One region of the Mesorhizobium sp. M6A.T.Ce.TU.002.03.1.1 genome, then DNA from elsewhere that is predicted to be linked to it. Evidence: predicted binding sites of a transcription regulator. Region 1 holds the regulator's gene; each other region holds the start of a gene.
The links. Region 1 encodes LexA, which represses DNA repair genes until DNA is damaged. Its sites were predicted from a motif close to TGTTCNNNNTGTGTTCNG; they were not measured.
Positions count from the first base shown of each region.

Region 2: the regulator LexA is predicted to act here: its motif matches at 1,528-1,545, upstream of EOC93_RS15825 (UvrD-helicase domain-containing protein).
Region 3: the regulator LexA is predicted to act here: its motif matches at 2,200-2,217, upstream of parE (DNA topoisomerase IV subunit B).

Region 1 is NZ_RZTI01000006.1:30,600-34,782, forward strand. It holds gene EOC93_RS03395 (ComEC/Rec2 family competence protein) at 1-1,657, shown strand, start outside; gene lexA (transcriptional repressor LexA) at 1,651-2,388, opposite strand; gene glp (gephyrin-like molybdotransferase Glp) at 2,493-3,698, opposite strand; gene moaC (cyclic pyranopterin monophosphate synthase MoaC) at 3,698-4,183, opposite strand, start outside.
Region 2 is NZ_RZTI01000046.1:26,438-30,620, reverse strand. It holds gene EOC93_RS15830 (glucose/quinate/shikimate family membrane-bound PQQ-dependent dehydrogenase) at 1-1,332, opposite strand, end outside; gene EOC93_RS15825 (UvrD-helicase domain-containing protein) at 1,586-4,183, shown strand, end outside.
Region 3 is NZ_RZTI01000040.1:8,005-12,187, forward strand. It holds gene EOC93_RS14580 (FUSC family protein) at 1-42, opposite strand, end outside; gene parE (DNA topoisomerase IV subunit B) at 78-2,129, opposite strand; gene EOC93_RS14590 (GGDEF domain-containing protein) at 2,395-3,567, shown strand; gene gcvP (aminomethyl-transferring glycine dehydrogenase) at 3,659-4,183, opposite strand, start outside.

The sequences.
Region 1 (4,183 bases):
CCTCGGCAATCCGAAGATCGTCGCTTCCGAAGATGCACCGGTAGCCGCGCGCCTTTCTTCGTCGATCGAAAAGGCGCGTGAAACCATCGCCGACCATATCAGGGACAGCATCGGTGGCGCCGAGGGGGAGATTGCCGCTGCGCTGATCGTCGGCGTGCGTGCCGGCATCCCCGAAGAGATCAACGAATCGATGCGGCGCACCGGCATCTACCACATCATCTCCATTTCCGGCCTGCACATGGCGCTTGTCGCCGGCACAATCATGGGATTGCTGCGCGGCGCCTTTGCGCTGTTTCCCGATTTTTCGTCGCGCCGGCCGGTCAAAAAATATGCGGCTGCAGCCGCACTCCTTTCCATCGCTGCCTATCTCATTTTTTCCGGCATCGTGGTCGCGGCTGAGCGCAGCTTCATCATGCTGGCGGTAATGCTTGTCGCCGTGCTGTTCGACCGGGCTGCGCTCACCATGCGCAATCTTACGATTTCAGCCATCGCCGTCATCGTCGTGTCGCCGCACGAGGTGGTCGGCCCAAGCTTCCAGATGTCCTTCGCCGCGACCGCGGCTCTCGTGGGCGCCTATGCCGGCTGGTCCGACTATCGTGCCGACAAGGCCACGGCGCCGCCACAACGACGGTCACCGGCCGCTTTCGTCACGCGGAAGCTCGTCGCTGGAACAGGCACCATCGCCATGACCTCCATCATTGCCGGCAGCGCCACCGCGCTCTTCGCCATCTGGCACTTCCAGCGCGTCTCGCCGCTCAGTCTGTTTGCCAATCTGGCCGTCATGCCGATCGTCACGGTCGTCATGTTCCTGGCGGTCGTCAGCGCCTTGGCAATGCCTTTCGGCTTCGACGGACCTTTCCTCTACATGATGGGCAAGGGGCTGACGGCCATGATTGCAATATCGGGATGGATCTCCGAGCGTTCGCCGGTCGATGCAGTCGGGCTGATTTCGTTGCAGTCGGTTCTGCTGGTGACGGTCGCCCTGGTCATCGCCACGATGGCGACGACATGGTTGCGGCTTGCGGCACTTCCCTTTGCGCTTGCCGGCCTGCTGACGATTTCCGAGACGCGAAACCCCGACGTGCTGATCTCGGAGGATGCGCATCTGGTGGCGCTGCCGATCGGCGGCGGCGAACTTGCCGTCAACCGGGTGCGCTCGAACGAATTCACCACCGACAACTGGAAACATGCGCTGACTTCAGCGACCATTGTCGAGCCGGAGACGTTCGAAAAAGGAGACGTGCGGTTCGACATCGCCGACCCGGCCGACCTGCCGCCGGGAGCGCCTTTCTATTGCACTGCCGGCCTGTGCCTCGCCCGGCATCCGTCCGGCGCGATCATCGCGCTCGCCGATGACCGCAAAATCGCGCGGCCAGCCTGTGCCTTTGCGGACTTGATCGTCATCGACGATGCCACGGCCTATTATAATCCCTGCCGCAACCCGCTGGTCCTCGTCGTGACCAAACGGCAGCTCGCTCGCATGGGCAGTGCCGCCGTCTTTTTCGATCCGCTATCGGCGACGACGCGCGCAGAAATCCGTTTTGCCGTCAAACAGCCATATAGGCCTTGGCATGAGCAGCGGAGATTTTCTCGCGAGGCGAGGGGCCTGCCGCCATACCGTAAGCCTGAGAAACCCAAGAAAGCTGCCGTTCAGTAACGTCGGATCAATCCGACGAGCTTGCCTTGCACCTTGACCCGGTCCGGCCCGAAGATGCGCGTCTCATAGGCCGGGTTGGCGGCTTCCAGGGCGATCGAGGCGCCTTTGCGGCGGAACCGCTTCAGCGTCGCTTCCTCCTCGTCGACCAGGGCGACAATGATCTCGCCAGGCTGGGCGGTGTCGGCGTTGCGAATGATGACCGTGTCGCCGTCGAAGATGCCGGCCTCGATCATCGAATCACCCTTGACCTCCAGCGCGTAGTGCGCGCCGCCTGTGATCATGTCCGGTGGCACCGAGATCGAATGCGTCTGGTGCTGGATGGCATCGATCGGCACACCGGCAGCGATGCGGCCCATCACCGGAATGGAGACGGTGGCAACGACGTCGTCGTCATTGCCGGCCGCAGGCATGCGTGACGGCGCCGGCTTGATCTGTCGGCCGAGGCTGCCCTGCCCAAGGCTGCCCTGAATGACGCTCGGCGAGAATTTGCGCGCCGCATTGAGGCCGGGCGCGATCGAATCGGGCAAGCGCAGCACTTCCAGCGCGCGGGCGCGGTTGGGCAGCCGGCGAATGAAGCCGCGCTCCTCCAGCGCCGTGATCAGCCGATGGATTCCCGATTTGGACGCGAGATCGAGCGCTTCCTTCATCTCGTCAAACGAGGGCGGAATGCCGCTTTCCTTCAGCCGCTCGTGGATGAACATCAGCAGCTCATGTTGTTTGCGTGTCAGCATCGCGACCCCCAACAGAATCAGAAAAACAAACCCAGAACAAACACTATCTGTTCCAGTTGTGTTCCGCAACTGTTTAAAGTTTAATGAATGTGTTGACGTTTTGTTCAGCGTAGCATCAGCACGCTGCAGGCGGCGCCTGTCGCGGCGGGGGGAGCGAATGGCTCGCGCACGATCAGCCCGTTGGCGTCGGCCAGCATTCTGAGCATCGAGGAATCCTGGATGCCGAACGGCGTCGCCTTGAGCGTGCCGGCGTCTTCCTTCACCACGGCGCGTACATAGTCCTGCCTGATATCGTTGGCCGCCATGGCGGCACCGAGCCGCGCCTGACGCATGTCCTGCCGGTAGGCGCGTCCGCCAAGCCGCGCAAGCAGCGGCTTCAGGAAGAGCTGCGTGCAGACCAGGCTCGCCACCGGATTGCCGGGCAGGCCGATGCAGCGGATGTCGCCCAGCCGGCCGAACATCAGCGGCTTGCCGGGCCGCATGGCGATCTTCCAGAAATCGAGCGTCATGCCTTCGCCGGTCAGCACGTCGTGGACGAGGTCGTGGTCGCCGACCGAGGCGCCGCCCAGCGTGACGATGACGTCAGCCCCTGCGTTAACCGCCTTTTTCACCAGCGCGGCAATCGCCTCTTTGCGGTCGGGGGCGATGCCGAGGTCGAGCGCGCTGGCGCCGGCCGAGCGGGCCGCGGCAGCGACGCCATAGGCGTTGGACGAGATGATCTGGTCCGGGCCAAGGTCGCTGCCTGGCGGCAGCAATTCGTCGCCGGTGGCGATGATGGCGACCAGCGGCCGTTTCACCACGCTGACCTGCGGATGGTTGGCCGACGCCGCCAGCGACAACGCCGCCGGATCAAGCAGGCGGCCTTTCTCCAGCAGAACGTCGCCCTTCGAGAAATCGAGCCCGAGGCAGCGGATGTTGCGGCCTTCAACCGTCGACGCGGTCACTTCGATGCTGCCGCCGCCGAGGTCGCGGACATTCTCCTGGATGACGATGGTGTCAGCGCCTGCGGGAAGCGGCGCGCCGGTGAAGATGCGCACGGCCTGCGCCGGGCCGACTGTTCCGGCAAAGCCGCGTCCGGCCGGCGCCATGCCGATCACCGCAAGTGTTGCCGGCGCGGAGGCGACATCCTCGGCCCGCACGGCATAGCCGTCCATGGCGGACGCGTTGAAGGGCGGCTGGGTGCGGAGCGCCGTGAGCGGGTCCGCCAGTATCCGGTCGGCGGCGTCCATCAGGGTGACGCTTTCAGCTTGCAAGGGCGCAGCATCTTCAAGCAGGCGCTCGAGCGCGTCGGCAACCGGAAGCAGCGCCATTATTGGCCTGCCCCTTGGGCGCCTACTTTGTAGACGCCGGATTTGCCGCCGGTCTTTTCCACCAGCCTGATGCCGGAGATCACCATGGCGCGGTCGACCGCCTTAGCCATGTCGTAGATGGTCAGGCAAGCGACCGAGACGGCGGTCAGCGCCTCCATCTCGACGCCGGTCTTGCCGGTGACGCGGGCCAGCGCCGTGACCTTCAGGCCAGGCAGCGTCGCGTCCGGTTCGATGTCGACGGATATCTTGGTCAACAGCAGCGGGTGACAGAGCGGGATCAGCTCATGCGTCCTCTTGGCCGCCATGATGCCGGCGATGCGCGCCGTGCCCAGCACGTCGCCTTTCTTGGCATCGCCGTCGAGGATCATCTTCAGCGTTTCTGGCCGCATCGAGACAAGACCTTCGGCGATCGCCGTGCGGGTCGTTTCCGCCTTGTCGCCGACATCGACCATATTGGCTTCGCCTTTCGCGCCAAGATGGGTGAG
Region 2 (4,183 bases), on a different contig from region 1:
CTGCCGCACCCACCGCAATTGTCCGGTGTTGAGATCGAGCGCTGTGACCGAAGAGGAGAATTTCTCGTCATTGGCGCTCCGCCCGGCGCCGAGCTGATCCGGCGTCTTGTTGCCGAGCGGCACATAGAGCAAACCGAGCTTCTCGTCGGCGCTCGCCGTCGACCACATGTTGGGCGAGTTGTTGGTATAGGTCTGACCCGGTGCCAGTGGCGTCGTCTGGTCCGGATTGCCCGAATCCCAGTTCCAAATCAGGGCGCCGGTGTCGACGTCGAAGGCACGGATGACGCCGGACGGCTCCTGCGTTGAATAATTGTCGTTGACCGCGCCGCCGACGATGATCTTGTTGGCGACGATCAGCGGCGCCGACGTCGAATAATAATAGCCCGGCTTCGGATATGGCATGTTGGCGAGCAGGTTCAACGTGCCGCCTTCGGCAAATGTGGGACAGACCTGGCCATTCGCGGCGTCGAGCGCGATCAGCCGGGCGTCGGATGTCGGCAGATAGACGCGTGCTGCACAGGGCTGGCCGGCGGCGATTTTGGCATCGGCATAATAGGACACGCCGCGGCACGTCTGGTGCTGGCGGTCCTTGTCCAGCTTGACCTGGGGATCGAAGCGCCATTTCTCCTTGCCGCTCGCGGCATCTATGGCAATGGCGAAATTGTGCGGTGTGCAAATGTAGAGCGTGTCGGCGACCTTCAGCGGCGTCACCTGATAGGTTGTCTCAGTGACGTCGTCGGGCCCTTTCACGTCACCGGTGCGATAGGTCCAGGCCGGCTGCAAATTGGCAACGTTCTCGGCGGTGATCTGATCGAGCGGCGAATAGCGCTGGCCATACTGCGTGCGACCGTAATAGTGCCATTCGCCGGCTGGCACGTTGCCGCCGAGGTCGGCCGTCGGCGTCACCTCATCGGTGTTGAGTTGGCCGGCGATATCCTTTGGATCGGTTGTCATCGAATAGCCGGCGACGGCAAGCGACGCCAGCACCGCGAGGATCAGCGGCGCGCGTCCATCGGGACCGGTGAGCCCGCGCCGCGCCCACGGCGTCAATAGCCACAACGAGATAAGCACGATGATGCCGCCGCGCGGACCGAGTTCCCACCAGTCGAAGCCGATTTCCCAGACCGCCCAGCAGAGCGTGCCGATGACGATCGCCGCGTAGAGCCACAGCGCCATGGATTTGCGCCTGTAGAGCAGCCAGCCAGCGACGAGGAAGGCGATGCCGGCAATAATGTAGTACCAACTGCCGCCCAGCGAAGCTAACCAGATGCCGCCGCCGCCAAGCGCCAGGCCGATGAGGAAAAGGATGAGGGAGGTAACGACGACAGCCAAGACGATGCTCCTTCGACTGGTGCGCGCTTCGCAACGCGTCTATGGGCAACCCGGCATTGCGTTCCTGCCCCGAGCACAACTTTCTCCGACCCGCCGTGGCTGTCAAGCAAGCTCCGCGTTTTAGGCGTGGACCCACAGCAAGCTCGACGTTTTGGGTCGCGGACCCATCCAGATTGTGGTTCTACGGACTGGACAGAGAACAAAACGGAGACACTTCTGGCCTTTCGCTGCCGAATCACTACATTCGGGGGAGATGTCCGGCTTTTCGGAAGATATGCCTTTTTTTGACGAACCGAACGCGCGGCCTGTGGCCCCGTCGGGCATTGCTGCGCGCGCCATGGCTGCCCGCAGCGGCCACAACAATGCGCCCGATTATCTGAACGGGCTCAACCCCGAGCAGCGGCTGGCGGTGGAAACCACCGAAGGCCCGGTTCTGGTGCTGGCCGGCGCCGGCACCGGCAAGACGCGCGTCTTGACCACCCGCATCGCCCACATCCTCGCCACCGGTAAGGCCTTCCCGTCGCAGATCCTCGCCGTCACCTTCACCAACAAGGCCGCGCGCGAAATGAAGCAGCGCATCGGCCTCTTGATCGGCGAAGGCAATGTGGAAGGCATGCCGTGGCTCGGCACCTTCCACTCGATTGGCGTGAAGCTCTTACGCCGGCACGCCGAGCTTGCCGGGCTCAAATCCGATTTCACCATTCTTGACACCGATGATGTCGTGCGCCTGATCAAGCAGCTCATCCAGGCCGAAGGGCTGGACGACAAGCGCTGGCCGGCCAAGCAGTTCGCCCAGATGATCGACGGCTGGAAGAACAAGGGGCTTGGCCCCGCCGACATTCCCGAGGGCGACGCCCGCGCCTTCGCCAACGGCAAGGGCCGAGAACTCTACAAGGCCTACCAGGAGCGGCTGAAGACGCTGAACGCCTGCGACTTCGGCGACCTCCTGTGCCATCCGATCCGCATCTTCCGCGCCAATCCGGACGTGCTGAAGGAATATCATAAGCGTTTTCGCTACATCCTCGTCGATGAATATCAGGACACCAACACCGCGCAGTACATATGGCTGCGCCTTTTGGCGCAGCGGCCACAATCCTCCCCCCTCGAGGGGGAGGTGCCCGCGAAGCGGGCGGAGGGGGTCGCCTCAGAAGGCACCGCCAGAGCGTCGAGCACTGCCGCACGGACCCCACCCGGCCGGGCTTTGCCCGGCCACCCTCCCCTCAAGGGGGAGGGAAACCCGCGCCCGGCCACGGTTAATATCTGCTGCGTCGGCGACGACGACCAATCCATCTACGGCTGGCGCGGGGCCGAGGTCGACAACATCCTGCGCTTCGACAAGGACTTCCCCGGCGCCACGATCATCCGGCTGGAGCGCAACTATCGCTCCACCGCGCACATCCTCGGCACCGCCTCCCACCTCATCGCCCACAATGAAGGCCGCTTCGGCAAGACGCTGTTCACCGAAAAAATCGCGGAAGACGATGAGAAGGTGCATGTCCATGCCGCCTGGGATTCCGAGGAGGAAGCCCGCGCCGTCGGCGAAACCATCGAAGCCTATCAGCGGCAGAAGCACAATCTCAACGACATGGCCATTCTTGTCCGAGCGTCCTTCCAGATGCGCGAATTCGAGGACCGTTTCGTCACGCTCGGCCTCAACTACCGCGTCATCGGCGGCCCGCGCTTCTACGAACGCCTCGAAATCCGCGATGCGCTGGCCTTCTTCCGCGTCGTCGCGCAAGGCGCAGACGACCTTGCCTTCGAGCGCATCGTCAACGTGCCGAAGCGCGGGTTGGGCGAAGCCACCATCCGCCAGATCCACGATACCGCCAGGGCGCTGCGCATCCCGATGCTGGAGGCCGCCGCCAAGCTCGCCGAAAGCGACGAGTTGAAGCCGAAGCCGCGCGCCGCGCTGCGCGAGGTATCAGCCAATTTCGAGCGCTGGCAGAAGGCGCTGGAAACCACGCCGCACACCGAGCTGGCCGAGACCATACTGGAGGAGAGCGGCTATACCGATATGTGGAAGAACGACCGCTCGGTGGAAGCTCCTGGCCGGCTGGAAAACCTGAAAGAACTGATCCGCTCCATGGAGGAGTATGAGTCGCTGCGCTCCTTCCTCGAACATGTCGCACTCGTGATGGACGCCGAGCAGAACGCCGAGCTCGACGCCGTCAACATCATGACGCTGCATTCGGCCAAGGGCCTCGAATTCGAGACCGTTTTTCTGCCCGGCTGGGAGGAAGGCCTTTTTCCACACCAGCGCGCACTCGACGAGGGCGGCCGCTCCGGGCTGGAGGAAGAACGGCGGCTGGCCTATGTCGGCCTGACCCGTGCCAAGAAGAACCTGCATTTGTGGTTCGTCTCCAACCGCCGCATCCATGGTCTGTGGCAATCGACGATCCCGTCGCGTTTCCTCGACGAATTGCCGGAAGCCCATGTCGAGGTCGCCGAAAGCGGCAACAGCTACGGCGGTTACGGCAATTCCTATGGCGGCGGCTCGTTCGCATCGGGCCGTGGCGGCCAAGGAGCAGGAAGGCAGAACCCCTATGGCGCCTCGCGTTTCGACAATGTCGGAGCCGAGAAATCCGGCGCCTTCTCCAACACCTATGCGACGCCGGGCTGGCAGCGCGCGCAACAGAACCGCACCGAGGCAACCGACCGCAACTGGGGCTCGCGCTCCGGCCATCAGGTCGAGCGCATCGGCTATGGCGAGACCGACTCGGGCTATGGTGCCGGCCGCACCAGCGTAAAAGGCCGGACCATCGACGGCGAGCTGGTCGCCAAATCCGTCGCTGACACGCCGTCGGCCTTCAATGTCGGCGACCGCGTCTTCCACCAGAAATTCGGCAACGGC
Region 3 (4,183 bases), on a different contig from region 1:
GAACCTCGCGGCAAGATCGCTGCGCAGCCGGTCCCAGGTCACACGCTCATCTCCGCATTCGACGCGAGCGAGTTAGCTCAGATATCCAGCACTTCCGTCTCGGCGAACTCCGCGCGTTCCTGGATGAAGCGGAAGCGGGCTTCCGGCTTGGTGCCCATCAATGCGTCGACCGCATCCTTGGTTGCGGCCTCGGCGTCGATCACATCGACCCTGAGCAGCGTGCGCTTCCTCGGGTCCATGGTGGTTTCCTTGAGCTGGGCGGCCATCATTTCGCCCAGCCCCTTGAAGCGGCCGATCTCGACCTTGCCGCGCCCGGTGAATTCGGTGCGCAGAAGTTCGTCCTTGTGCGCATCGTCGCGGGCATAGGCGACCTTGCCGCCTTGCCGGATCGAGTAGAGCGGCGGCACCGCCAGATAGAGATGGCCGCCGTGGACCAAGCTCGGCATCTCCTGATAGAAGAAGGTGATCAGCAGCGAAGCGATGTGGGCGCCGTCGACGTCGGCGTCGGTCATGATGATGACCCGGTCGTAGCGCAGATCCGCGTCGCGGTACTTCGAGCGCGTGCCGCAGCCAAGCGCCTGGATCAGGTCCGAAATCTGCTGGTTGCCGGCCAGCTTGTCGTTGCCGGCGCTGGCGACGTTGAGGATCTTTCCACGCAGCGGCAGCACCGCCTGGCTGGCGCGGTCGCGCGCCTGTTTTGCCGAGCCGCCGGCCGAATCGCCCTCGACGATGAAGAGTTCGGCGCCGGCAGCGGCATTCTGCGTGCAGTCGGCGAGCTTGCCGGGCAGGCGCAGCTTGCGCACCGCGCTCTTGCGCGAGACTTCCTTTTCCTGCCGGCGGCGCACCCGTTCGTCGGCACGCGCGATCACCCATTCGAGCAGTTTTGAGGCTTCCTGCGGGTTGTCGGCTAGCCAGTGATCGAAGGGGTCTCGGATAGCGGTCTCGACGATCCTGATCGCCTCGATCGTCGCCAGCCTGTCCTTGGTCTGGCCGACGAATTCCGGCTCGCGGATGAACACCGACAGCATGCCCGCCGCCGAGATCATGACGTCTTCCGAGGTGACGATCGAAGCGCGCTTGTTGCCGACCAGATCCGCGTAGGCGCGCAAGCCTCGCGTCAAGACGTTACGGAAGCCGGCCTCGTGCGTGCCGCCTTCGCCGGTCGGAATGGTGTTGCAGTAGGAATTGAGGAATCCATCGCCGCCGAACCAGGTCACCGCCCATTCGAGCGAGCCGTGGCCGCCTTGCCTGTCGCTCTTGCCGGCGAAGATTTCGCGGGTGACCTGGAATTCGTCGCCGAGCGACGCTTTTAGATAGTCCTTTAGGCCACCGGGAAAATGGAACTCGGCCTTGGCCGGCGTCGTGTCCTTCTCCTTGATCAGCGAGGGGTCGCAGGTCCAGCGGATCTCGACGCCGCCGAACAGATAGGCCTTCGAGCGCGTCATGCGGTAGAGCCGCGCCGGCTCGAAAGCAGCACCCTTGCCGAAGATCTGCTCGTCGGGATGGAAGCGGATCTTGGTGCCGCGGCGGTTATGCACCTCTCCGAGCTGCTCGAGACCGGTCACCGGAACGCCGCGTGAAAAACGCTGGCGATAGAGCTGGCGGCCGCGTGCGACCTCGACCTCGAGATGGTCCGACAGCGCGTTGACGACGGAGACGCCGACGCCGTGCAGGCCGCCTGAGGTCTCGTAGACCTTCGAGTCGAACTTGCCGCCCGAATGCAGCGTCGTCATGATGACTTCGAGCGCCGGCTTCTTGAATTTCGGATGCGGATCGACCGGAATGCCGCGGCCATTGTCGGTCACGGCCAGATATCCGTCGGCTGAAAGCTCGACATCGATGAAAGTCGCGTGGCCGGCTACCGCCTCGTCCATCGAATTGTCGATGACCTCGGCGAACAGATGGTGCATCGCCTTGTCGTCGGTGCCGCCGATATACATGCCGGGCCGCCGCCGCACCGGCTCCAACCCTTCGAGAACCTCGATGTCGGCGGCACTGTAGCTCTCGCTGCCGTCGCGGGATGCCGGGCGCTTCGCCGCCTGCACCAGCGGGTCGGCCGGGCGCGCGGTGGCGCGAACCGGTTGCGGCTGCTTGTCCATAGTGCCGAAAAGATCGTTATTGTCGTCCATGCTGGTCCTGGATTCCGATGCTGCGAATCACCACCCGATACTGCCACGCTTTTTGCGGGCAGGCGACGGAGGTTCCTGTTACGTTCGAGGATTGAGCCTCTTACCGCAAAACCATTCGACAACCAAGCGGCGGAAATGCGTCGAGCGCATCGACGCTTTGTAAACCTTTTCCGAAGGTTGCATCGGAAGGTTGGCTGAAAACGGTATCCGCAGACTGCCGCCTCCCTAGAATGCAGCGGAACTCTCAAGAGGCTGTCGCTTACGCATGTTGGATTACAGTTCGCTCCTGCTCGCGGCGGCGCTGTCGGGCATGTGCCTCAGCATCACCATGTTTGCGATATGGTTCGCCGCGCCGCAGGCCCGCTTCGTCCTGACGGTGGCTTGCGGCATTCTCGTGCTCGTCGCGCATGTGGTCTTGTTCTGGCATTATGCCAGGCATCCCAGCCCCTGGCTTTGCCAGATTGTGCTTGCGCTTCTCAGCCTGGGCTTTCTGATCATCTGCCTGTCGGCCATGCAGTATCTCGGCGTGCGCGACTACAGGCGCGCCATCCTGCCGACCTTGGCTGCGATGGCTGTTTGCGCAGGCGCGACGTATTTCGGCCTCGACGGTGTCGGTTTCATCGTCACCTACGCGACGGTAACGGCGCTGCTCTCGCTTATCGGGGTGATGTTCTGGATCAAGGGCGGTGGTCACGATCGCCGGATTCTGCTGGTCGTTTCGTTCCTGAGCGGCATCTGTGCGCTATCCTTCGTACTTTGCGGCGCGGTCCTGCTGGTCAAGGGCCAATGGATGCTCGGCGTTGCGCCCGACAATTGGGCCGAACGGTTGAACTCCGTCGTGGCGGTCGCCTGCATGACCGGGCTCGGGGCACTGACGCTCTCCCTGCACCATTTACAGGCGCAGATCGAATTGAAGGCCGAGACCATGACCGACCCATTGACCGGGCTGATGAACCGGCGGGCGTTGACGGCATTCTACGGCGAGCGGGTCTTCGGTCCGTTCATGTCCGTGGCCATGTTCGACCTCGACCACTTCAAGAGAACCAACGATGTATTCGGTCATCCGGTCGGCGATCAGGTTCTGCGCCGCTTCGCCGCTGTCATCAGGAAATACGCCAGGACCGGCGTCGACGCCTTCCGGCTGGGCGGCGAGGAATTCGTGCTGGTCATGTCGCGGATGACGGAAGAGAAGGCTTACGACATTGCGAGCAAGATCAGCGTCGCCTTCGGCGCGGAAGTCGTGGCCACCCAGCTTGGTCCGTTGCGCAGCACGGTCAGCGGCGGCATCGGCTTCGGCGGGACCGGCGGCACCAGTCTCGACGATGTGTTGGCGGAAGCCGACGCCGCACTCTATGCGGCAAAGCGCGCCGGGCGAAATCGCGTCGTCTCCCACAACAAGGCGAGCAAGGCCGATGCGCCGGCCTTGCGTTCTGCCTGATTGAGGCTTCTATCTTCTTGTTAGACCATGATCTTGTCCGAAGACCGGATTCCACTTTTTGCTGCGCTGACCTTCGGTTTGGGATCATGGTCTACTCCGCCGCGCCCAGATATTCCGACAGCGGCGGGCAGGAGCAGACGAGGTTGCGGTCGCCGGCGACATTGTCGATGCGCGACACCGGCGGCCAGTATTTGGCTGATGTGTCGGCATCGCCGGCCGGATAGGCCGCCTCCAGGCGCGAATAGGGATGGGTCCACTGGCCAGCCAGCGCCTCGGCGGCGGTATGCGGCGCATTGACCAGCGGATTGTCGGTCAAGGGCCATTCGCCTTTCGCCACCTTGGCCGCCTCGCCCGAGATCGCGATCATCGCATCGCAGAAGCGATCGAGTTCGCTCTTGGGCTCGGACTCGGTCGGCTCGACCATCAGCGTGCCGGCCACCGGAAACGACATGGTCGGCGCATGGAAGCCATAGTCGATCAGCCGCTTGGCGATATCGTCAACGCTGATGCCGGAGCTCTCCTTGAGCACGCGGGTGTCGAGGATGCACTCATGGGCGATGCGATCGTGCCGGCCCTTGTAGAGGAGCGGGAAGTGCGGGGCGAGCCGCGTCGCGAC